Regions from separate parts of the Clostridium neuense genome, predicted to be linked through region 1. Evidence: a T-box and tRNA genes for the amino acid it is inferred to sense, from the RefSeq annotation. Region 1 holds a T-box; the other holds one or more tRNA genes.
The links. A T-box is a leader RNA that pairs with one kind of tRNA and senses whether it is charged. The one in region 1 lies ahead of thrS (threonine--tRNA ligase), so its partner is inferred to be a tRNA-Thr.
Positions count from the first base shown of each region.

Region 2: it encodes a tRNA-Thr, which carries the amino acid that the T-box ahead of thrS (threonine--tRNA ligase) is inferred to sense. The anticodon was not compared.

Region 1 is NZ_JBJIAA010000012.1:5,161-13,618, reverse strand. Features, by position in the region: gene ACJDT4_RS14800 (TrmH family RNA methyltransferase) at 1-449, opposite strand, end outside; gene rplT (50S ribosomal protein L20) at 524-883, opposite strand; gene rpmI (50S ribosomal protein L35) at 912-1,109, opposite strand; gene infC (translation initiation factor IF-3) at 1,129-1,656, opposite strand; ribosomal protein L20 leader region at 1,692-1,807, opposite strand; gene thrS (threonine--tRNA ligase) at 1,846-3,759, opposite strand; T-box leader at 3,819-4,053, opposite strand; gene ytxC (putative sporulation protein YtxC) at 4,126-5,022, opposite strand; gene ACJDT4_RS14770 (DUF6873 family GME fold protein) at 5,149-5,847, shown strand; gene ACJDT4_RS14765 (alpha/beta-type small acid-soluble spore protein) at 5,922-6,116, opposite strand; gene mgtA (magnesium-translocating P-type ATPase) at 6,324-8,458, opposite strand, start outside.
Region 2 is NZ_JBJIAA010000001.1:474,964-491,445, forward strand. Features, by position in the region: gene secE (preprotein translocase subunit SecE) at 1-205, opposite strand, end outside; gene rpmG (50S ribosomal protein L33) at 250-399, opposite strand; gene tuf (elongation factor Tu) at 620-1,813, opposite strand; tRNA gene ACJDT4_RS02175 (tRNA-Thr) at 1,916-1,991, opposite strand; tRNA gene ACJDT4_RS02180 (tRNA-Gly) at 2,002-2,076, opposite strand; gene sigH (RNA polymerase sporulation sigma factor SigH) at 2,163-2,804, opposite strand; gene ACJDT4_RS02190 (NYN domain-containing protein) at 2,869-3,396, opposite strand; gene rlmB (23S rRNA (guanosine(2251)-2'-O)-methyltransferase RlmB) at 3,401-4,168, opposite strand; gene ACJDT4_RS02200 (FAD-dependent thymidylate synthase) at 4,184-5,509, opposite strand; gene ACJDT4_RS02205 (Mini-ribonuclease 3) at 5,533-5,940, opposite strand; gene trpA (tryptophan synthase subunit alpha) at 6,126-6,917, opposite strand; gene trpB (tryptophan synthase subunit beta) at 6,907-8,091, opposite strand; gene ACJDT4_RS02220 (phosphoribosylanthranilate isomerase) at 8,091-8,705, opposite strand; gene trpC (indole-3-glycerol phosphate synthase TrpC) at 8,800-9,585, opposite strand; gene trpD (anthranilate phosphoribosyltransferase) at 9,590-10,591, opposite strand; gene ACJDT4_RS02235 (anthranilate synthase component II) at 10,581-11,159, opposite strand; gene trpE (anthranilate synthase component I) at 11,160-12,587, opposite strand; gene ilvB (biosynthetic-type acetolactate synthase large subunit) at 13,045-14,712, opposite strand; gene ilvD (dihydroxy-acid dehydratase) at 14,718-16,376, opposite strand.

The DNA of each region.
Region 1 (8,458 bases):
GTATCTACAGTACCTTTTGTAATTATCACTCCAAGTGCCCCTGATGCATTTGCACTTCTTATTATTGTTCCCATATTTCCAGGGTCCTGCACTTTATCTATGAGTATATAGAAACCATTCTTAATTTGCAAATTGCTTATCTTATTTTTAACTACAGCAACTATACCTTGAGGTGTTTCTGTACTAGATATAGTATTTAAAACACTTTCCGAAACCTCAAAACTTTTTGTAGTTTTATCTATTAAATTTTCGAATCCTAATCTTTGGAATTTTTCTTTTTGTTTCTCACAAATAAATACATACTTCACTTCAAAATTAGATTTAAGGGCTTCTTCTACAAATCTGAATCCCTCTATTAAGAAACTTTTATTCAAATCCCTATATTTTTTCTCTTTTAACTTCCTTACTTCTTTAATAAGATTATTTTCTTTGCTTTTTATTACTTCCATACTATCAAGCCCTTTTTAGTTTTATGGAGTTTTTATATATTTAGCAAAAATGCAGCCCTATGGCTGCACTCTAATTAAGCACTAATTTGCTTTTTTGCTATTTCAACTAACTCAGAAAAAGCTTTTGGATCATTTATAGCTATTTCTGAAAGCATTTTTCTATTCATGCCTATTCCAGCAAGTTTAATTCCATTCATAAATTTTGAATAAGAAAGACCATTTATTCTTGTAGCAGCATTAATTCTTGCTATCCAAAGTTTTCTAAAATCTCTCTTCTTTAATCTTCTTCCAACATAAGCATTTCTAAGTGCTCTTATAACTGTTTCATTTGCTGTTTTAAATAACTTGCTCTTGCCACCATAGTATCCTTTAGCAAGTTTTAATATTTTTTTATGATATTTACGAGCATTAACCGCTCTTTTAACTCTAGCCATTTAGTAAACCTCCTTAAAACCTTTCCTACTATAGGTATGGTAACAATTTTTTCATTGTTTTTTCTTGTGTTTCTGATACATAAGCTGTACTTCTTAAATTTCTCTTAGTTTTTGCAGATTTTTTTGTTAATATATGCTTTTTAAAAGCCTTAGCTCTTTTTAACTTTCCAGTACCAGTAAGCTTAAATCTCTTGGCAGCTGCTCTGTTAGTCTTCATTTTTGGCATAATGTAACTCCTCCTATTTCTATGCTTTTTTAGGTGCTAATACCATTGTCATATTTCTACCTTCTAATTTTGCTGGCTTTTCAATTACAGCATCTCCTCCAACTTTAGCAAAGAAGTTGTTTAAAATATCATTTCCTTTGAAGGCATAGTCATTTTGCCTTCCTTTAAAACGTACTGTAACCTTTACTTTATCTCCAGCCTTTAGGAACTTAGAAGCATTATTTGCTTTAATTTCAATATCATGTTCTTCAATAGTTGCACTTAATCTTATTTCCTTAATGTTGACTACTTTTTGGTTCTTCTTGTTTTCTTTTTCCTTTTTAGTTTGTTCATATACAAACTTACCAAAGTCCATTATTCTACAAACTGGAGGAACTGCAGTAGGCGATATAACTACTAAATCAAGTTCTTTTTCTTCTGCTATCTTCAAAGCATCACGTGTATTTATAACACCTAATTGTGAACCATCATCACCTATAACTCTAACTTGCTTTTCCCTTATTTCTCCATTTACAAGAAAATTTTTATTCTTACTTATAACTTTCACCTCCGAAAACTATGTAATATTAAAATATCAACATTAAAATAAAAACAGAGCGGTTAAAAAGCCGCTCTGTAATATACTAAATAATAATTAACATATATAACCTTACTAGCTGCGCTGCAAGGTGAGAAACGGCCAGTTCCTACTTAACACAAAACTTATTATATCATTAGTATTATATTTTGTCAAACATTATAGTGAATTTATTTTTTGTTTAACTTCCGCATTAATCTTGAATATAAAATCATCTAAGTTCATAGCTCCTAAATCGCCATCTTTTCTACTTCTGATAGCTACAGAGCCTTCTTTCATTTCCTTATCTCCAATTACAATCATATAAGGTATCTTTTGAAGTTGAGCTTCTCTTATCTTATATCCTATCTTTTCATTTCTTATATCCTTCTCAACTCTTATTCCTGCATCCTTAAGTTGAGCTACTACACGATCAACATAATCAATCTGTGTATCTGTTATATTAAGAACTCTAACTTGTACTGGTGCAAGCCATGTTGGGAATGCCCCTGCATAGTGTTCTATAAGTATTCCTATAAATCTTTCTATACTTCCAAATACAACTCTGTGAACCATAACTGGTCTATGCTTTTCACCATCAGCGCCAACATAGTTAAGATCAAATCTTTCAGGCATCTGTAAATCAAGTTGTATAGTACCGCACTGCCAAGTTCTTCCTATACAATCTTTCAAGTGAAAATCAATCTTAGGACCATAGAAAGCTCCATCTCCCTCATTCACTTTGTAATCAAGGTTTGCAGCCTTAAGGGCATTAATAAGACCATTTGTAGCTATTTCCCAATCTTCATCGCTTCCCATAGAATCTTCTGGTCTAGTTGAAAGCTCTACATAATATTCAAATCCAAACACTTTATAGAAAGAATCTATAAGCTTAACTACGCCTAATATTTCCTCTGTAATTTGCTCCCTTGTCATAAATATATGTGCATCATCCTGAGTAAAGCATCTTACTCTCATAAGTCCATGAAGTGCTCCTGACTTTTCATGTCTATGAACAAGTCCAAGTTCTCCAAGTTTTATTGGAAGTTCTCTATAGGAATGAATTGCATTTTTATAAACAAGAATCGACCCTGGACAGTTCATTGGCTTTATAGCATAATCCTCTTCATCAATTTTAGTAAAATACATATTTTCTTTATAATGATCCCAGTGTCCTGATTGATGCCATAATTCTTCATTTAAAATAATAGGAGTTCTTATTTCATCGTATCCTGCTTTAGTATGAACTTCTCTCCAATAGTTTTCAAGAATATTCCTCACAACCATTCCCTTTGGATGAAAGAATGGAAATCCAGGTCCCTCTTCATGTATACTAAATAGATCAAGTTCTTTTCCTATTTTTCTGTGATCTCTCTTTTTAGCTTCTTCAAGCATATTAAGATAAGCATCCAAATCCTCTTTTTTAGTAAATGCTGTTGCATAAATTCTCTGGAGCATTTTATTCTTTTCATTTCCTCTCCAGTAAGCACCTGCAACTGAAAGAATCTTAATAACTTTTACCTTTCCAGTAGATTCAACATGAGGACCAGCACAAAGATCTGTGAAATCATCCTGCTTATAAAAGGAAATCGTTTCTCCTTCTGGCAAATCCTTTATTAACTCAACCTTATAAGGTTCTCCCTTTTCTTCCATAAATTTTATTGCTTCTTCTCTTGGAAGTTCAAATCTTTCAAGTTTTATATTTTGTTTTATTATTCTTTCCATTTCTTTTTCTATTTTAGGAAACATTTCATCTGTAAACGAAAAATCAGCATCAAAATCATAATAAAATCCATCTGCTATTGCAGGTCCTATAGCTAATTTAACATCAGGATACAATCTTTTTATTGCCTGAGCAAGTATATGTGAAGCAGTATGTCTTAAAGTCCACTTTCCATCTTCATCATCAAAAGTTAATATTTCAAGTTCACTGTCTTTATTAATGGTTGTCATTAATTCATCCCTTTTACCATTAATTTTTACTGAAATTGCTTTTTTGTATAAACTAGGACTTATTGCTTTTGCAACTTCAGCAGCAGTAACAGGATTCTCAAATTCCATTACTTTTCCATCTTTAAGCGTTATTTTTATCATCCTTTTTCCTCCTATATCTCAATATATTTATTTTTACAAAAAAAATAAAGCACATCCCTATATGGGACGAGCTTACCGTGTTTCCACCCAACTTAAAGGTATATACTAATACATTAGTATTTTATGTATAACCTTTCACTCAAATCTATAACGCAGATATGCGAAAATGCTTACTAAATTCAGCATATAATTCTAAGGTGGTTTTCAACAATTCATATTAAAGAAATCTTTCAGCCATGGATTTCTATCTCTTTTAACTGTAATTTGTCTACTCTTCCTTATCATAATCTTTAACTATATAAATAACATCTAGATGTTAAGAGTATTATAATATAAAAATTATTATAAGTCAACGTCTTTTTCCAATCATTGTCTAATTAAGTTTCTTTTTAATTCCTTACACATTTTACAATCATCGCAGAAAAAAACTTTATTTTCAAACACATTCATTATAGTTTGAATAATTTCTTTGTTGGTGAAGCTTTCTCTACAATGTATAATAATTTTTTCAGGTGAAAGAGTTATTAAGCCGCTTATAAGCACATCATCCAAGTTTACTCCACTAACATTTACATCACATAGCTCATCTATCATTTTATTTTCAATGTTATTTCCATCCATATCCCTAAGCATATATTTTCCTTCTCTATCAACGTATATATTCAACTCATCAATTTTGCTATCCTGTATATCAACAAAATACTTTAGAAGCTTTATAAACTCATCATATTCTTTTTCAACCATATAATTTTCTATTATTTTATCTATAATGTTGCAAAAGTCTTTTTCTATATTCTTCATTCTAAAAGTTGTAAATCCATTTATATTTATTTCATCATTTTCCTTTATGCACTCGATAATCTTATTTACTATGCTATTTACCATATTAATATATGAAATATTGCTATCATTAATAGTTTCATAATTTAATATAATTCTACTGCATTTCTTACATACATCATCAATTTCATCAGGATTTAAAAAAAAGTAAGACTCTTTAACTAACTCTCTCAACTTATTCTTGCAAAAATCACCGGCAATATACTTATACAGTTCTTCAGCAAAATATATATAAAACTTACTTTTTATTTTTTCACTATAATCCTTATCACTACATATTATTTTAACATAATGCAAATCATTTTCTACACTTTCCGATATTCCAATAGCTACATTACTGCTTTCAAAAGTATACTTAATTTCATTTATGTTTTTTATTATATTATCCAATTTATCATCGTATACTACAGTTTCAAGAAGCATTTTCAGCACTCCTTTCGTAATGTTAGTATGTGTTTAAAATGCAAGTATATACGCCATTATTAAAAAAATTTATTTAGTTTGTGTCTAAATACTATTTATATTATAATTTTTCTAGAGGTGTTTAATTTGAAAAACGTAATTGTAGACTATAGAATAAAGGAAGAAGAAAAAATATCACTGTTAAAAATGGGCTATAATGTATTAACCACTCCTCCATGCAAAACCGTATATAATTCCATTTCAGGGCATCCTGATATTCAATTATGCATGCTTGATAACAGCACTGCTATTGTGCACAAAGATATGCCTTATGAATTTATTAGCACTCTTGAAGGCTTAAATTTAAATATTATAAAATCAAAAAACGATATTAAAGATAAATATCCGTACGATATAATTCTTAATGCTGTAAATTTAAAGAACTTTTTTATACATAATCTTAAATATACTGATGACAACCTTTATAAAAAAATTTCTTATAAATGCTTAATTAATGTAAAACAAGGTTATACAAAATGTTCTACAGCAGTAATAAGTGATACTGCTATAATTACCAATGACTCTGGAATATCACAAGCTGCAAGTAAAAATGGGTTAGATGTACTTTTTTTGCCTAAAGGTGATATTGATCTTACTGACTTTGATTATGGATTTATTGGAGGTACCTGCGGTCTTTTAGATCATAATACTATAGCATTTTATGGAAACTTAAAAAATTACAAATATGGGGATGAGGTGCTTTCTTTTATAAAAAAATATAACCTAACTCCACTTTATCTTAGCGATAGTAAATTAGTGGATAGAGGAAGTATACTATATTTCTAAAACAAAACCGATATGACATGAAGTCATACCGGCTTTTATTGACAAAATCATCTTAAATTTTTTATGGTTTTTAATTACTTTAAGCCATTTTCGTAGTTTTCAACCATTTTCTTAACCATTTGGCCTCCAACTGAACCATTTTCTCTTGAAGTAAGATCTCCATTATATCCTTCTTTAAGATTTACTCCAACTTCTCTTGCTGCTTCCATTTTAAATTTATCTAATCCTTCTCTTGCTTCAGGTACTAAGTTACTGTTTCTTGATGACATAGTTAATTCCTCCTCTTAATAAATATTTGTAATTTTCATTACGATATAAGTTTGCTCCATTTTAAGAAAAATACGCTATTAAATTAAATGAAGTATAACCAAGCTATGCCTATATACCAATATTTTTCAAGCAAAATTTAAATATACTATAAAAATAGCCTTTTAAACTTTATCTGAAAGGCTATTTTATTAAATCAAATGCTGTTTTTAATCAGCATATTTATTTATATACCATGTCTTTATTCTTTGAGTTAATACTACATAACTTAATAATGTTAGTGCTAATAAAGGATAATATAATATAGGCAATTTTATAAACCCAAAAGCACTTCCTAGCGGAGAATTAACTAAAAGCATACCAAAAGCCATAATTAAAACAGAAGTTATTATCAAAGGCTTGCTTGCCATACTTTGAATAAATGGCACTTTATTTGTTCTAATTATATGAATTATAAGTGTTTGAGTAAATAGTGATTCTAAAAACCAGCCCGTTTGAAATAAAGCTGGATTATTCCATGCCTTAAATACAAACAACATAATAAAATAAGTAGTATAATCGAATATTGAACTAATAGGACCTATATGAAAAATATATCTTTTAATTTCATCAACAGACCACTTTCTTGGTTTCTCAATCCATTCGTCATCAACTTTATCTGTTGGTATAGCAGTTTGAGATATATCATAAAGTAAATTATTTGTAAGCACTTGTATTGGCATCATAGGCAAAAACGGTACGAATATACTTGCTCCAATAACACTAAACATATTTCCGAAATTTGAACTTGCAGTCATTTTTATATACTTTACAATATTTCCAAATACTCTTCTTCCCTCAATAACTCCTTCTTCAAGTACTAAAAGGCTATTTTCAAGAAGTATTATATCCGAAGATTCCTTTGCAATATCCACAGCTGTATCTACTGAAATACCAACATCAGCTGCCTTAAGTGCTGGTGCATCATTTATTCCATCTCCCATAAAACCAACAACATGATTTTTGATCTTAAGCGCTTTTATGATTCTTTCTTTATGCATTGGAGAAAGTTTGGCAAATACAGTAGTTTTTTCTGCTGCATCAGCTAATTCTTCATCTGACATTTCATCAATATCACTCCCAAGTAAAATTGAATCAACAGGTAAATTCACTTCTTCGCAAATATTCTTTGTTACTATATCATTATCCCCTGTAAGTACTTTTACAGCAACACTATTCTTATGGAACCTTTCAATTGCTTCTCTTGATGTTTCCTTTGGTGGATCTAAAAATGCCATAAACCCAAGAAGAGTAAGATTACTTTCATCATGAGTTGAGTATTCCTTTTTGTAATTCTTTGAGTTTTTATATGCTACAGCTATAACTCTATATCCTTCTTTATTTAAATCTGTAACTATCCTCGTAATTTCTTCTGTCATCTTTCCTATAAAAGGCTCTGTACCCTCTTTTGTTTCATATTTATTGCATAAGCTTAAAATTTCTTCAACTGCACCTTTACAAATTAAAACATCTTCCATCCTCTTATTTCTAACAACTACAGACATTCTTTTTCTCATAAAATCAAATGGAATTTCATCGATTTTTTCATACTTATTTTCAATGTTAAAATCTTCTCCATCATCTCTGTGTTCAAGTATAGCTATATCCATAAGATTTTTTAAGCCTGTCTGATAGAAACTATTCATATATCCATATTTAAGTACTCTTTCACTTTCTTCGCCATATATATTTATATGCTTTTGTAAAACAACCCTGCCACAAGTTATTGTTCCCGTTTTATCTGTACATAATATATCCATAGCTCCAAAGTTTTGTATTGCATTTAACTTTTTTACTATAACCTTTTTTTTAGAGATTGATATGGCACCTTTTGATAAGTTTACAGTAACTATCATAGGAAGCATTTCTGGAGTTAATCCCACTGCAACTGAAATTGCAAACAAGAAAGCCTCCCACCAGTTTCCTTTAACTACTCCATTGATTAAAAATACAATTGGAGCTAAAACAAAAATTAATTTAATCATGAGCCATGTAAATTTGTTAACACCTTTGTCAAAGCTTGTCGCTTCTCTTTCTTCAGTAATTTTACTACTTAACTGTCCAAAATAAGTTTCACTCCCAGTCGTGGTAACAATTGCCATTGCTGTTCCACTTTCAACATTAGACCCCATAAAACACAACTTTGGATTTTCAAGGGGATTTTTATATTCGTCCTCTGTTAAAAACTTTTCCACCGGAAGCGATTCACCTGTAAGTGCAGATTGATTAATAAACAAATCTTTAGAAGTTAAAATTTCAACATCTGCTGGTATCATATCCCCTGATGACAAATGAACAATATCAC
Region 2 (16,482 bases), on a different contig from region 1:
AGAGGTTATTAAAGCCATAATCCAACACTGCCACTAGTGCTATACATATAGCACAAAATACTATTACCGATATTGTAGATTTTTTAGTATCTTCCTTTGAAGGCCACGTAATTCTATGTGTTTCATTTGCAAGGTCTTTAAAAAATCCAATGAAACCTTTTAATGGTGATTTCTTTACATTATCATTTTTTACATTAGCAGCCATTTTTATTCACATCCTAAAAGTTATTACAAAATACGGTCAATTACCTATTTTGTTTCTTTATGAAGTGTATGTTTGTGGCAAAATGGACAATATTTTCTCATTTCTAACCTGTCTGGATTATTTTTTTTGTTTTTCATTGTATTATAATTTCTCTGTTTGCAATCTGTACATGCTAATGTTACTTTTACTCTCACAATCTACACCTCCCAGTTACTGCAGAAAAACTCAATTTTTCTGAAAATATGCACTACCTTATTAATTTATCATAATGTAGTATATATGTCAACTAATTTTTCTAGCATTATTTTTTAATTATGTAATATTTATAAATAAATTGTCTTAATAACGATATAAAAAATCTCTATAATCATACACGAACGGATTAGGCTCACCCAATCCGTTCGTAAGAGTAATTTATTCTAAAATAGTAGTAACAACTCCTGAACCTACTGTTCTTCCGCCTTCTCTTATTGCAAATCTTAAGTTTTCATTCATTGCTACTTTTGTTATTAATTCAACTGTCATGTCTATGTGGTCTCCTGGCATTACCATTTCTACTCCTTCTGGTAACTGGATTGTTCCTGTTACGTCTGTTGTTCTGAAGTAGAATTGTGGTCTATATCCGTTGAAGAATGGTGTATGTCTTCCGCCTTCTTCTTTCTTTAATACGTATACCTGACCTACAAATTTATGGTGTGGTGTTACTGATCCTGGTTTTGCTAATACCTGACCTCTTTCGATGTCTTCTCTTTGTACGCCTCTTAATAATGCTCCGATGTTATCTCCTGCCATTGCTTCGTCTAGTAACTTTCTGAACATTTCTACTCCAGTTACTACTACTTTTCTAGTTTCATCACTTAATCCTACTATTTCTACTTCGTCTCCAACGTGTAATATTCCACTTTCAACTCTTCCTGTTGCAACTGTTCCTCTTCCTGTGATTGTGAAGATATCTTCTATTGGCATTAAGAATGGCTTATCTGTTGCTCTTTCTGGTGTTGGGATATACTCATCTACTTGTGCCATTAAATCTTTTATTGGTTTTATTGCTTCTGCATCATCTGGATTTTCTAATGCTTTTAATGCACTTCCTACTACGATTGGTGTGTCATCGCCTGGGAATCCATATTCATTTAATAATTCTCTTACTTCCATTTCAACTAAGTCGATTAATTCTGGATCATCTACTTGGTCTGCTTTATTTAAGAATACTACTATATATTGTACTCCTACTCTTGATGCTAATAGTATATGCTCTCTTGTTTGTGGCATTGGACCATCTGCTGCACTTACTACTAGTATTGCTCCATCCATCTGTGCTGCTCCTGTTATCATGTTCTTTACATAGTCAGCATGTCCTGGACAGTCTACGTGTGCATAGTGTCTATTTTCTGTTTCATACTCAACGTGTGCTGTGTTGATTGTTATTCCTCTTTCTTTTTCTTCTGGTGCTTTATCAATTTCGTCATACTTAAATGCTTGTGCTTTTCCTTCTTTTGCTAGTATTGTTGTGATTGCTGCTGTTAATGTTGTCTTACCATGATCTACGTGTCCTATTGTTCCTATGTTTACATGTGGTTTGTTTCTTTCAAATTTTTCCTTTGCCATTTCTGGTTCCTCCTTAATAATAAATGGTTCACCAATTCCATGATGAAATTCACAGTTTTATTCATGTAAACTGTTCCTGGTGTATTGTATGTAATTAACCTTTGGAGCCCACGGCCAGATTTGAACTGGTGACCTCCACCTTACCAAGGTGACGCTCTACCTGCTGAGCTACATGGGCAATATCCATTTGGAGCGGGAAACGGGTATCGAACCCGCGACACCCAGCTTGGGAAGCTAGTGCTCTACCACTGAGCTACTCCCGCATATTTACGCAAATAAATTTAACATTTAATAATCACGTAACAATTACTTATTTTACTATCAAGAATTTTCTTTGTCAATACAAAGCTTATCTTTTTTCGAGACACTTTTCTAACTTCCTTTTTACACGCTGGAGCGCATTATCTATCGACTTCGCACCTCTATCCAAATCACAAGCTATTTCCTGATATGATTTTCCTTCTAAGTAATACATAAGTACTTCCATTTCTAAATCAGATAATACTTCTCCTATACCATTTTTAATTTTTTTAACTTCCTCTTTACTTATGATAAGTTCTTCTGGATCAGCCACCTTTAAGCTAGATATTACATCAAATAGGGTTCTATCAGATTCTTCATCATATATCGGCTTATTTAGGGAAATATAAGTGTTTAATGGTATATGCTTTTGCCTTGTAGCCGTCTTAATTGCGGTTATTATTTGCCTTGTTATGCATAGCTCTGCAAAGGCCTTAAACGATGATAGTTTATTTGGCTTAAAATCTCTTATAGCTTTATATAGTCCAATCATTCCCTCTTGACATATGTCTTCCTTATCTGCACCTATAAGAAAGTAAGATTTAGATTTAGCTTTCACGAAATTTTGATATTTATTTATTAGATACTCCTGAGATTTTGTATCTCCTGACTTTGCCATCATAACTATCTCTTCATCTATTTTATCTTCATATTCAGCATCAGCACTATTTACAATCGCATCATTATCCAACTATATCCCCCCCCAAGTATAATTACTTTAACATTGTAATTATATATTAGCACTATTTTACAAGTCAACTATTTTTATCATTTTTTCTAATTTTATCCAACTTCTCATAAATACTAGTATCAAGCCGATCTTCTATTCTATTGTATTTTTTTTCACTAGCAATTTTTTGTGCTTTTGAACTTATTTTAACTTTAACATTTATAACCTCATTATAAAACTCGATAGATGACATTCTTGTAGACCCTCTTTGAAAAACAATCTGCTGTTCTAGATTATCGGACGTAACAACACAAACTTCATACTTTCTTCCAATTCTATTCACATATTTCTCAATAAAACTGTCTGCTGTTTCTGCTTCTTTTGTATATACTACAATTAAATTTTTTGTAACTTTAGTTTTTTCCCCAAAATTTCCTTGTATTAGATGTCCATCAAAAACCAAAAAAATCTTATAACCTTTAAACTCAGAATAGTCTATTAAAATTTCAATAAGCTTTTCTCTTGCACTTTCTAAATTTATGCCATTTTTTATTTTTTTTAGTTCTCCCCAACTATTTATTACGTTATATCCATCAACAAATATTGTTTTCAAGGTTTTACCCTCTTTTTATTCTTTGCTTAAGAATTTCATACATAATTATTCCTCCTGCAACAGATGCATTCAAAGATGAAATTCTTCCTACCATTGGTATTTTTACAAGAACATCGCACTTTTGCTTTGTAAGCCTCATCATTCCTTGTCCTTCACTTCCTATAACAAGTGCAGCCGGTCCAGTTAAATCTGCATCAAAGCAATATTCCTTTCCTTCCATTTCAGCACCATAAATCCATATGTTATTTTCCTTCAATTTATCTATGGCAGAATTAATATTATTAACCTTAGCAATCTTCATATGCTGGGCAGCTCCTGCTGATGTCTTATAAACCACAGAGGTTACTCCTACATTTCTTCTTTTAGGAATTATAATTCCATGAACACCACAAACCTCTGCTGTTCTTATTATAGATCCCAAATTATGAGGGTCTTCAATCTCGTCTAAAATCACTATAAATGGAGCTTCATTTTTCTCCTTAGCATATTCTAAAATATCATCAAGTTCGTAATATTTATATGGTGTTGTTTCAGCTATTACTCCTTGATGCGAATGCGTTTGAGACATTTGATCAAGCTTTTTTCTATCTACAAATTTAACTGTTATTCCTTTTTCTTTTGCCTTTGCTAAAACTACATTTATAGAACCTTCCTTTGTGCCACTTGCTACAAATAATTTTTCAATAGTTGTATCACCCTTTAAAGCTTCTATTACAGCATTTCTTCCTTCTATCAAATTTTCTTTTTCCATTTCTTTCTCCCTTCTAAAGATGTGATATCCATTGCATTAGTGTTCTGCAAATTTTTCTTTCATAAGAACTTGTTTCCCGCAGGTTAGCTTTCCTTCCTTGCATTTCCCATATACACAAGGCGGCAGTGCCTTTATGTAAAGTACTTTTGAAAGTTTTCTTAACTCATTTAACTTTTTAGTAGATAGTTCTCTTATTTCCCACTGTGCATTTAGGCAAATTCGTTCTGACAACATTTTAACATCTATTCTTGCATTTGTAGATATTATTAATTTAACTTGATCACAATTTAGCAAAAAGCTTAAAGCAATATCACTGCTATAATTTCTAGCAATATATAATCTAAAGTCTTCAAATTCACTAACTATCTGCATAAACTCATCATAAAAAGCTGATTTTTTTATAGTTTCTGGAACAATTACTTCTCTGCTTCTATCTGTAATAATATCAACTAATTCTTCACGATAATTTTCTGATAGTCTATGCCTTATTTGCTGATGATAAGTAACCATGCTGCACATCATTCCAAAGGTAGTTCTAGCTTGTTCTGCTATACTATCATGTCCATAGCCAAGCACTCTATCTGTTACCTCTTGAGCTTTTTTTAATCCATCATTGCCCCACAATTCCATAACCTCGGAAGGAGTTTTTCCGTGAGTACTTGTTATCGCTCCAACTCCAACCTTTAAATCAAGGTTTTTAAATGAATTTAAAAGCACCATATTATTTTTACTATCTATTTTATCAAATTCAGTTTTATAAAAACTCTTTTCTTTGTCATAATTATTTTTTTTATTCAAATTCATTAATAGTGAACCCAAATTATGCGGCAGCAATTTTACAAATTCAACTTTAATATCTTTAAAAATATTTTCATACCTAACATCATTAAATAAATAAAATAAGTCTAATAATTTATTTGCGCTCATTGCCACACTAATATTAGTTTTTGCAGCTAATGGAATAATATATCTAGCATCTTCAATAGGTATTCCATATAAATAGTTTTCAACCTTAGGTCGACCTTTAATTTCACTATCCTTAAGTTTAGACATTTTATCATATAACAAAAAAGCCTTGCTTATAAGCTGTTTTGCTTTTGCATAATCTTCACCCTTAAGCTTAGGAATTATATATGAATCTTCCTTCATTGTTACATATCTTTGACTTTGCTGAACATAAGAAGCTTTTAGTTCGCAAATAAGAGTACTCTGAACTCTATCTATACCTTCAAGTACAAAGGCCACATTAGCGTATTTTAAAAGTTCTTTTAAATCATCTTTATATATATTGTCTTTTCCTTGTTTTTTTATCCATTCTTCTAATTTATCTAAGCCTACTTCTTCAAAATTTGTTATTCTCAAGTTAAACTCACCCCTAAAAACTTCTATATGTCAATTACTCTGCCTAAAAGATAATTTAATCTTTCCATTTGCTCAGTTATGTACAAATATCCAATAAGAGCTTCAAATCCAGTAGCAGTTCTATATTCACATATATCTGCGTTCTTAGGTGAAGTCCCAGATTTAGCATTTCTTCCTCTCTTATATATGCTTATTTCTTCCTCAGTAAGCTCTTCTAAAAGCTTTTTCATAAATTCACTTTGAGCATGTGCCTTTACAAATCCTATAGCCTTTACATGAAGCTTATGTACATTCATATTCACATTTTTATCTACCAAGTATATTCTAATAAAGTTTTCATAAACAGCATCGCCAATAAAAGCCAATACTAATGGATTAAGCTGATTTGCTCTGTCTTTAGAAAATTTATTTCTAAAAATTTCAAAGTCCATTAAAAATTATCTCCTTATATTTTAATTTCTAAAGATGATTATATCATACTCAAGGACTATATATAAGTTAAACTATTTCTATTATTTAAATTGGCTAAAATATTTTATTAGATTAAAGAGCACAAAATACAGTAAAGGTATATTTCCTAAGCTATACTCTGCACTCTTCAATCCATATTACATTTTTATAGTACTTCTTTAATAGAATAAACAAATTTTCCAACTTTATTTAACATTTTTTCTTTGTCAGTCTCTTCCTCTATTATTTTCATTATAGCGCTTCCTATGATAACTCCATCACAATAACTTTTTATGTTCTTCGCCATCTCAGCATTGGACACACCAAAGCCTATACACTTAGGAACCTCAGTATACTTTGATACTAAAGAAATGTATTCCTCTAAGTTACCAGCTAATTTACTTCGCATACCTGTAACCCCATTTGTTGATACGCAGTATATAAAGCCACTAGCTTCTTTTACAATACTCTTTATTCTATTTTCTGATGTTGGTGCAACAAGTGGTATGATATGAACACCATATTGAGAAGCTACTTTTACAATTTCACCTCTTTCTTCAACAGGTAAATCTGGTATTATCACTCCATCAGTGCCTACTTCCTTAGAACTTTTCATAAATCTTTCTACACCATATTTATATACATTGCCAAAGTAAGTCATATATACTAATGGCACTTCCGTCTTCTTTCTAACATTTGATACCATTCCCATTATGTCATCTATCTTTATACCGTTTTTGAGTGCTTTAGCAGATGCTGTTTGAATAATTGGTCCGTCGGCAATTGGGTCTGAATACGGTATCCCAAGTTCTATTATATCGCTTCCAGAAGAGGCAATTTTCAAAATAATATCTTCAGTTGTATTTATATCAGGATATCCACTTGTAACAAATGCTATCATTGCTTTTTTATTTAACTCTTTTAATTCCTGGAATTTTAAATCTATCCTATTTTTCATGATCTAATCCCTCCATATTTTCCATAACAGTGTTCACATCCTTATCTCCTCTTCCAGAAAGATTTATAACCACAATCTTATCCTTAGGAAGCTTCGGAACAAATTTCATTGCATAAGCTACAGCATGAGAACTTTCAAGTGCTGGTATAATTCCTTCCTTCTCTGATAAATATAAAAATGCTTCAAGTGCTTCTTTATCTGTAACTGTCTCATATTGTGCTCTACTTGAATCTTTTAGATATGAGTGCTGTGGACCAACCCCAGGGTAATCAAGTCCTGCTGAAACAGAGTAAGCTGGTGTTATCTGTCCATCTTCATCCTGAAGCACATATGTCATCATTCCATGTATTATACCTACACTACCCTTAGTAAGTGTTGCTGCGTTCATATTTGTATCTACACCTAACCCAGCTGCTTCAACTCCTATAAGCTTTACTCCTTCATCTTCTATAAAATTATAAAATGCTCCCATAGCATTACTTCCACCACCAACACATGCAATTACATAGTTTGGAAGCTTATTTTCTGCTTCTAACATTTGCTCTCTTATTTCTTCTCCTATTATCTTTTGAAAATCTTTAACTATTGTAGGATAAGGATGCGGTCCCATTACAGAACCAATTACATAATAAGTACTTTCTATGTTCGTTACCCAATTTCGCATAGCTTCGTTTATAGCGTCTTTTAAAGTACAAGAACCTGATTTTACTGAGTTAACCTTAGCGCCCAAAATTTTCATTCTAAATACATTAAGTGCTTGTCTTTTAACATCTTCTTCTCCCATAAACACTTCACATTCGAGTCCAAATAAAGCTGCTGCTGTGGCCGTTGCAACCCCATGTTGTCCTGCCCCAGTCTCAGCTATTACTTTTTTCTTACCCATTCTTTTTGCAAGAAGAACTTGACCAAGAGCATTGTTTAACTTATGAGAACCAGTATGATTTAAATCTTCTCTCTTCAAATACACCTTAGCTCCACCTAAATCTTTGGTCATATTTTCTGCAAAATAGAGTGGAGTTTCTCTTCCAACATACTGCCTGAGATAGTATTTATACTCATTTATGAAGCTTTCATCATTAATTGCCTTGTTATACTCCACTTCAAGCTCTTCTATAGCATTCATTATAGTTTCTGGAACGTATTGCCCCCCATATATTCCAAATCTTCCATCCATTAAAATTTCCTCACTTTCATTATAAAATTTCTTATTTTAATTTCATCTTTAAAGCCTTTAGTTTCTACACCACTTGATACATCTACTGCGAACGGATTAAGTTTTTTTATGCATATTTCAACATTATCTTCATTTAGACCTCCTGCTACAATTATTGGCTTTTCGATATAATTTTTTATTTTTTTAAGTAAGCTCCAATCGAATACTTGTCCTGTTCCACCGATTTTATTTCCACTTTTACTATCAATTAGAAAAGCATCCGCACAGCATTTTCTTATAATTTCAATATCCTTTTCAGAATTTAAACTATATGCTTTCCACACTTCATAACCTTTAAATTTTTTAATATATTCATTACCTTCATTGCCATGGAACTGAAGTATATCAAGCTTTAATGTATTTGCAATATTTTTTACCTTTTCATAATCCTCATTAACAAAAACACCTACTTTTTTTATATCCTTCTGTAGTCCTTCCAAAAATAAACTTGCACTTTCAACGTTAACCTTTCTACTGCTATCTGCAAACACAAGTCCTACATAATCTGGCATATACTTATTTACTATTTCTACATCTTTTTTGCTTTTTATGCCGCAAATTTTTACTTTTACCATGTTTCCCCCTTTTACATTTATTTGAATATTCCGACTTATTTCGTAATAAAAAATTTTTTTGTAAAACTATATGAATTTTCACTATGAGCAAATATTACATTTTTTTTGCTTCCTCTAAAAATTGACTTATATAAGCTTTTTTATTTATATTTCGCATAAATGCCTCACCAATAAGCACAGCACTCACTCCCAGTGAAGCAACATATTTAATGTCCTCAGCAGTTTTTATGGCACTTTCCGAAACCGTTACAGTCTCCTTAGGTACATACTTTAAAAGCTTCTCTGTTGTTCTCAAATCAGTTGAAAAATCTCTTAAATCTCTATTATTTATTCCTATAACGCTGCATCCAGCCTCCACCGCAAGCTTTACATCTTTTTCATTATGCACCTCTGTTATAGAATGTAAGCCAAGCTCTAATGCCTTTTTATAGAAATCTTGAAGTTTATCCTTAAGTACCGCAGCTATTAATAACACCGCATCTGCACCTATAGCCCTTGCTTGATATAGCTGATACTTATCCACAATAAAGTCCTTTCTAAGTACAGGCTTTGTTGATATCTCCTTTACCTTGTTTATATATTCATCTTTACCAAGAAAATATTTTCTCTCTGTCAAAACAGATATAGCATTAATATCAATTTTTTCATAAAGCCTTGCAATTTTACATGGATCAAATTCTTCAAGTATTATACCTTTTGATGGTGAAGCCTTCTTAATTTCTGCTATTATTGATATTTTTTCTTTGTTTATAGCTGCTTTAAAATTTCTTATTGGTTTATCACATTCATAGGCGAGCTGCTGCATTTTTTCCTCGTTAATTATGCTTTTTTCTTCTTTTAACTGCTTTAATTTATTAGCTACAATTTCATCTAATATCATTCTTTCACGCTCCTATAAGCTCCTCATATTTCTTATATGCAGATCCATCATCTATAAGCTTCTCAGCAAGCTTTACTCCAGTTTTCAAGTCATCTACAGCCTTACCAACATAAAGTGCTGCTGCACTGTTTAAAACAACTATATCTCTCTTAGGTCCTTTTTTACCTTTTAATATATCTAAAATAATATGTGCATTTTCCTCTGGCGTTCCACCTTCTATGTCATTTAAAACTGATCTTTTAATTCCAAATTCCTCTGGACTAATTGTATAACTTTTCATCTCATTGTTTCTTATTTCAGTAATATAAGTTTCACCTGTAGTTGTTATTTCATCAAGTCCGTCACTTCCGTGCATAACAATTGCTCTTTCTCTTCCAAGTTTTAAAAGTACCTTCGAAACCACATCTACAAGCTTTTTATCATATACGCCTAAAACTTGACCCTTTAAATCGCAAGGGTTAGTAATTGGTCCAAGAATATTAAATAACGTTCTAACGCCAAGCTGCTTTCTAACTGGTCCTACATTTTTCATTGCTTTATGATAGACCTGCGCAAATATAAACCCCATCCCTTTTTCATCAATAGATTTTTCTACTTCTTTCTGATTAAGCTCTATATCTATATTAAGTTTACTTAGAACATCTGCACTTCCACTTTTACTTGATACTGATCTATTGCCATGCTTTGCTACCTTCACTCCACCTGCCGCTGCTATGATTGAAGCTGCTGTAGATATATTAAAGGTTTTAGCTCCATCGCCGCCTGTGCCACAGGTATCAATGGCATATGATGATTTTAATTCAACCCTCAAAGCATGTTCCCTCATTGCCCTTGCAGCACCCGTTATCTCTTCTGCAGTCTCACCCTTCATTTTTAAAGCCACTAAGAATGCCGCCATTTGAGCTGGCTCCACACTTCCATCCATTATTTTATTTACTGCCTCATAGGCTTCATCTTCTGTCAAGTTTTCATATGCAGTTGCCTTCTTTATTACTTCACTTAACATTACAAATACCTCCTAAAAAATTTTCTATTATCTTTCTTCCACCTTCAGTAAAATATGATTCTGGGTGAAATTGAAGTCCATATACCTTATAATCAACATGCTTTATTCCCATAATTACTCCATCTTCAGTTTTAGCTGTAATTTTAAGACTTTCTGGCAACTCTTCTTTGTCTGCAATAAGCGAATGATATCTCATTACTTTAAGTGGGTTTTTTACTCCTTCAAAAAGACCTTTACCATTATGCTTTACTATTGATGTTTTCCCATGCATTATTTCATCTGCACCTACAATCTTTCCACCAAATGCTTCTGCAATAGCTTGATGTCCAAGGCATATGCCAAGCATTGGAACCTCTCCAGCAAAACTTCTAACGGCATCTACTGATATTCCAGCATTATTAGGTGTTCCTGGTCCTGGAGAAATTATTATTCCTTCTAAGTCCATTTCCTTTATATCTTGGATCGTAATTTCATCATTCCTAACAACCTTTATATCCTTATATATCTCGCCAACATATTGGTAGAGGTTATAAGTAAAGGAATCATAATTATCTATCATAAGAATCATTTATATCACTTCCCTTAAAATTCTTGACTTATTGAGACTTTCCTGATATTCATTTTCAGGTATTGAATCATAGACAATTCCCCCGCCTGCCTGTGCATATGCCTTTTGATCCTTTATTACAAGCGTTCTTATTGCTATGCATGTATCCATATTGCCATCAAAGGAAAAGTAACCAACTGCGCCTGCATAACATCCTCTTTTCACATTTTCTAATTCATCTATTATTTCCATAGCTCTTATCTTAGGTGCTCCAGAAACTGTTCCTGCAGGAATACAAGTTTTAAGTGCATCAAAGCAGTCAAGCCCTTCCTTTAGCTTCCCTGAGACCTCAGATACTATGTGCATTACGTGAGAATAGAATTCAACCTCCATGAGTTTATCAACACTTACAGTTCCAAATTCACTAATCTTCCCTATATCATTTCTCGCAAGATCAAGAAGCATTGAATGTTCTGCTATTTCTTTTTCATCATTTATAAGTTCATTTTTTAATTTTAAGTCCTCTTCTTCATCCTTCCCCCTAGGTCTAGTTCCCGCTATGGGGTTAGTTATAACTTTATTACCATACACACTTACTAGACTTTCAGGGGATGACCCTGTTATTTGAAAATCGTCAAAATCTATATAAAAAAGATATGGAGATGGATTTTTAGAGCGAAGCTTTCTATATATATCAAAAGGCTCTTCATCTATATCCATAGTAAATCTCTGCGATAAAACTACTTGAAATATATCACCTTTCCTTATATATTCCTTAGCTTTAGAAACTATTTTACAAAACTCATCTTTAGTAAAATTAGACGTTATATTTTTATCAACGCTGCTTCGTTTAATATCATGCATTCCTTTGCTTGTTTTTACTTGTTTTTTCATTTTTTCTATTTCAACAGATACCTCTTCGAAGGATATATTATCTTCTGAAAATACATTATAAATGTATATAACCTTATGAGTTAAGTGATCATATCCAACTATTTTTTTATAAAACATTAAAATTGCTTCAGGTATATTTTGTTCATCTACATTATCATCTGAAATCCTTTCATACTGTTTTATAATGTCATAGCCTATATATCCTATAGCTCCTCCAGAAAATGTGTATTCTGTCTTTCCCATACTGTGCTCTTTTACAAGTCTTTTTACTGTATCTAAGACCTTTCCTTTTTCTTCAGTTACTACTTCTCCTTCTTTTACAAAAATCTTTTCTCTATAGCTTTTCACAATTGCATAAGGATCTGTTCCTACAAAGGAATATCTACCCTTAGGATTATTAAAGTAATTGCTTTCAAGAAGAAACTTATTTTTACCCTGCATATTAAAAAATATTGATATAGGAGTTATTTCATCACATTCTTCTTCATAAATGACTTGAAATGATTTTTTGCCTTCCTTTAAACTATTAAATTCTGTTTTTGAAATGTTATACACTATTAACCCTCCTTAAAATACATAATATTTTGAATTTTCCGCTAATTATTTTTTCTACTTTATATTAATTACTCATCTTTTTATATACGCAAAAAGACCACTTCATCCTTTTATGGGACGAAGTGGTCGTGGTACCACCCATATTTAGCTTAATTGCAAATACGCAAATAAACCCTCTATCCAGATACGGAAAATTCATTTAAACATAAGAATATCGATATCCTATCCTTTTAACGGTGGACTCTCCGAATACCACTACTTAAGTCATTCACAATTAATGATAACCAATTTCGCAGTATTACCTCACAGATCCATTCACTAAAGGCTTTAGTATCTAGCTCCCACCATTCCAGACTCGCTTACATAATAAAAACCAATTTCCTTTTAGCTACTACTTCTGTTCTACGGTTTATTGCTTTAACAATTTAAATTACTATATTATTATAATACATCAAATTTAATCCAAAGTCAACATATTTTCTATACTTGCTCCAGGTGGAACTATTGGAGTTGCCATAGCATCTTTATCAACATAAAAATCCACTACTACAGGTCCATCATAAGCAATGGCTTTTTTAAGAGCTTCTTCAACTTCTGCATTTGTATTTGCCCTTATGCCAAGTGCACCATACCCTTCTGCTATTTTTACAAAATCCGTTTGTCTTTCTAGTGTAGTACTTGAAAATCTCTTTTCATAAAATAAATCCTGCCACTGCCTCACCATACCAAGTACACTATTATTAAGTAAGATTATTTTAACTGGTAAATTGTATCTTACAACTGTGGCAAGCTCATTACAGTTCATTCTGAAACTTCCATCGCCTGCAATATCAAATACCATTTTATTTTTTCCTACACTTGCTCCTATTGCAGCCCCAAAACCATATCCCATAGTTCCTAGTCCTCCTGATGTAATAAAAGTTCTAGGCTTAGTATATAGATATCCTTGAGTTGCCCATATTTGGTTTTGACCAACCTCCGTAGTAATTACAGCATCTCCCTCTGTAAGCTCATAAAGCTTTTTCAATACATACAGAGGATTTACAGATTCTTCTGGTTCTACTCTAACTGATTTAGAATTATCCTTGTTTATAAGTCCATAAGCAAACTTAGTCCATTCATTTTCTTCTCTAGCTTCAAGTTTGTTATTTAATTTTTCTAACACTCTCTTTATATCGCCAATTACAAAGGAATCAGCTTTAATATTCTTAGATACCTCAGCTTCGTCTATATCTATATGAAGAATTTTAGCGTTTTTAGCAAAAGTTTTTGCATTGCTTGTAACCCTATCGCTAAAGCGAGCCCCCATCGCTATTACAAGATCACTTTCACAAATGCACTTATTTGAAGCTGAAGTTCCATGCATGCCCACAAGCCCTGTAAACATAGGATTCCTTCCGTCAAAAGCTCCAAGCCCCATCATAGTAGTACATACAGGACACTTCAATTTATTTTGAAATTCTTGAATTACTTCCTTGGCATCAGATATATTGCAACCTCCACCAACAACTATAACAGGCTTTTTGCTTTCTTTTATAGCTTCAACTGCCCCTTTAATCTCATTTTCACTAATCTCGCTGTTATCCTTCTTTTCTTCTATTACTACACTCTTATAATCATACTTTGCCCCAGTAACATCCTTAGGTATATCAATCAAAACAGGTCCAGGTCTTCCTGACTTTGCAATAGCAAATGCTCTTCTTATTATATCTGGCAAATCTTCAACTCGTCTTACGCTGAAGTTATGCTTTGTTATTGGCATTGTTATACCTGTAATATCAACCTCTTGAAAAGAATCCTTTCCAATAAAAGGTGTAGCTACCTGCCCCGTTATTGCTACCATAGGCACTGAATCCATATATGCAGTTGCTATACCTGTAACAAGGTTAGTAGCCCCCGGTCCTGAAGTTGCAAGACAAACTCCAACCTTTCCTGTTGCCCTTGCATAGCCATCTGCTGCATGAGCTGCTCCCTGCTCATGTGAGGTCAATATGCATTTTATATCAGGAAACGAATAAAGTGCATCATAAATGTTCAAAACAGCCCCACCAGGGTAGCCAAATATGGTATCTACTCCTTGTTCTTTTAAACATTCAAGAATAATCCTTGAACCGGTACACTCCATTCCTATCACTCCTTTATACTATGAAAAACAGCTCCTGTATTTGCTGAAGATACACCTTTTCTATATACATTTAAGTATCCTTTAACAGGCTTTTCTACAACTTTAGGTTTTCTATTTTTTAATTCTTCCTCTGGTACTAATAAATTTATATATTTGTTTTCTATATCTATCTCAATGAGGTCACCTTCATGAACATATGCAATAGGTCCACCTTCTGCTGCTTCTGGCGATACATGACCTATAGATGCTCCCCTTGTTGCTCCTGAAAATCTTCCATCTGTTATAAGTGCTACGGATTTATCAAGTCCCATTCCAGCAAGTGCTGCAGTAGGTGAAAGCATTTCCTTCATGCCAGGCCCACCCTTTGGTCCTTCAAATCTTATGACAACAACATCTCCAGGATTAATTTTACCTTCTCTAATTGCCTTAGAAACCTCTTCTTCACTGTCAAATACTCTAGCCGGTCCCTTATGCTTCATCATTTCTGGAGCTACAGCGGCTTTCTTTACAACTGCCCCATCTGGTGCTAAGTTTCCTCTCAATATTGCAAGTCCTCCTGTAGCACTGTATGGATTATCAAGTCTTATAACATCGCTATTCTTTACAACTGCCTTTTCAACATTTTCTTTTAAGGTTTTTCCCGTTACAGTTAGGCAGCTTTCATTTAAAAGGCCCTTCTTTATGAGTCCATTTACAACTGCTGGAATTCCTCCTGCCATGTGTAAATCTTCTATATGATGATGTCCTGCTGGACTTAATTTACATACGTCTGGTACCTTTTCACTTATTTCATTTATTTTATCAAAGTTAATCTCAACATCACATTCATATGCTATTGCAGGCAAATGTAAAAGCGAATTTGTAGAACACCCAAGTGCCATATCCACAGCTACAGCATTCATAAAAGCATCTTCCGTTAAAATATCACTTGGCTTTATATCTTCCTTTACAAGTTCAACAACTCTCATTCCAGATTTTTTAGCAAGTCTTAATCTATCTGAGAATACTGCTGGTATCGTTCCATTATAAGGAAGTGCCATTCCTAAAACTTCAGATAAACAATTCATTGAATTAGCAGTAAACATTCCTGAACATGAGCCGCATGTTGGGCAAGCTGAGTTTTCCAAATCACAAAGTTCCTCTTCAGTCATTTTTCCAGCATTTACAGCACCAACCGCTTCAAATACAGAACTCAAATCTGTAGTTTTTCCATTAGTTTTTCCTGCAAGCATTGCACCTCCACTAATTACTATTGAAGGTATATCTACTCTTGCTGCTGCCATAAGCATTCCTGGAACTACCTTATCGCAATTTGGTACAAGCACTAGCCCATCAAAAGCATGTGCTTTGGCTACTAATTCAATACTATCTGCAATTATTTGTCTTGAAGGAAGTGAATAGCTCATGCCTGTATGATTCATTGCAATTCCATCACATACACCTATTGTTCCAAATACTACCGGAACTCCTCCTGACATTCTTATACCATCCTTAACCGCTTGAACTATTTTATCAAGGTTCATGTGTCCTGGTATTATTTCACTATATGAACTTGCTATTCCTATAAGAGGTTTATTCATTTCCTCATCAATAAAACCTAAAGCCTTAAATAGTGATCTATGAGGAGCTTTCTCTACACCGCACTTAGCTGCATCTGATTTCATTATTATCCCTCCACTCTTTTTTTCAGAGTAGAGAGTAAAGAGTAGAGTGTAGAGTGATTGTTGATTTTCTTTCGTTTCACTACAGAAAATCTTATAACTTAACGCT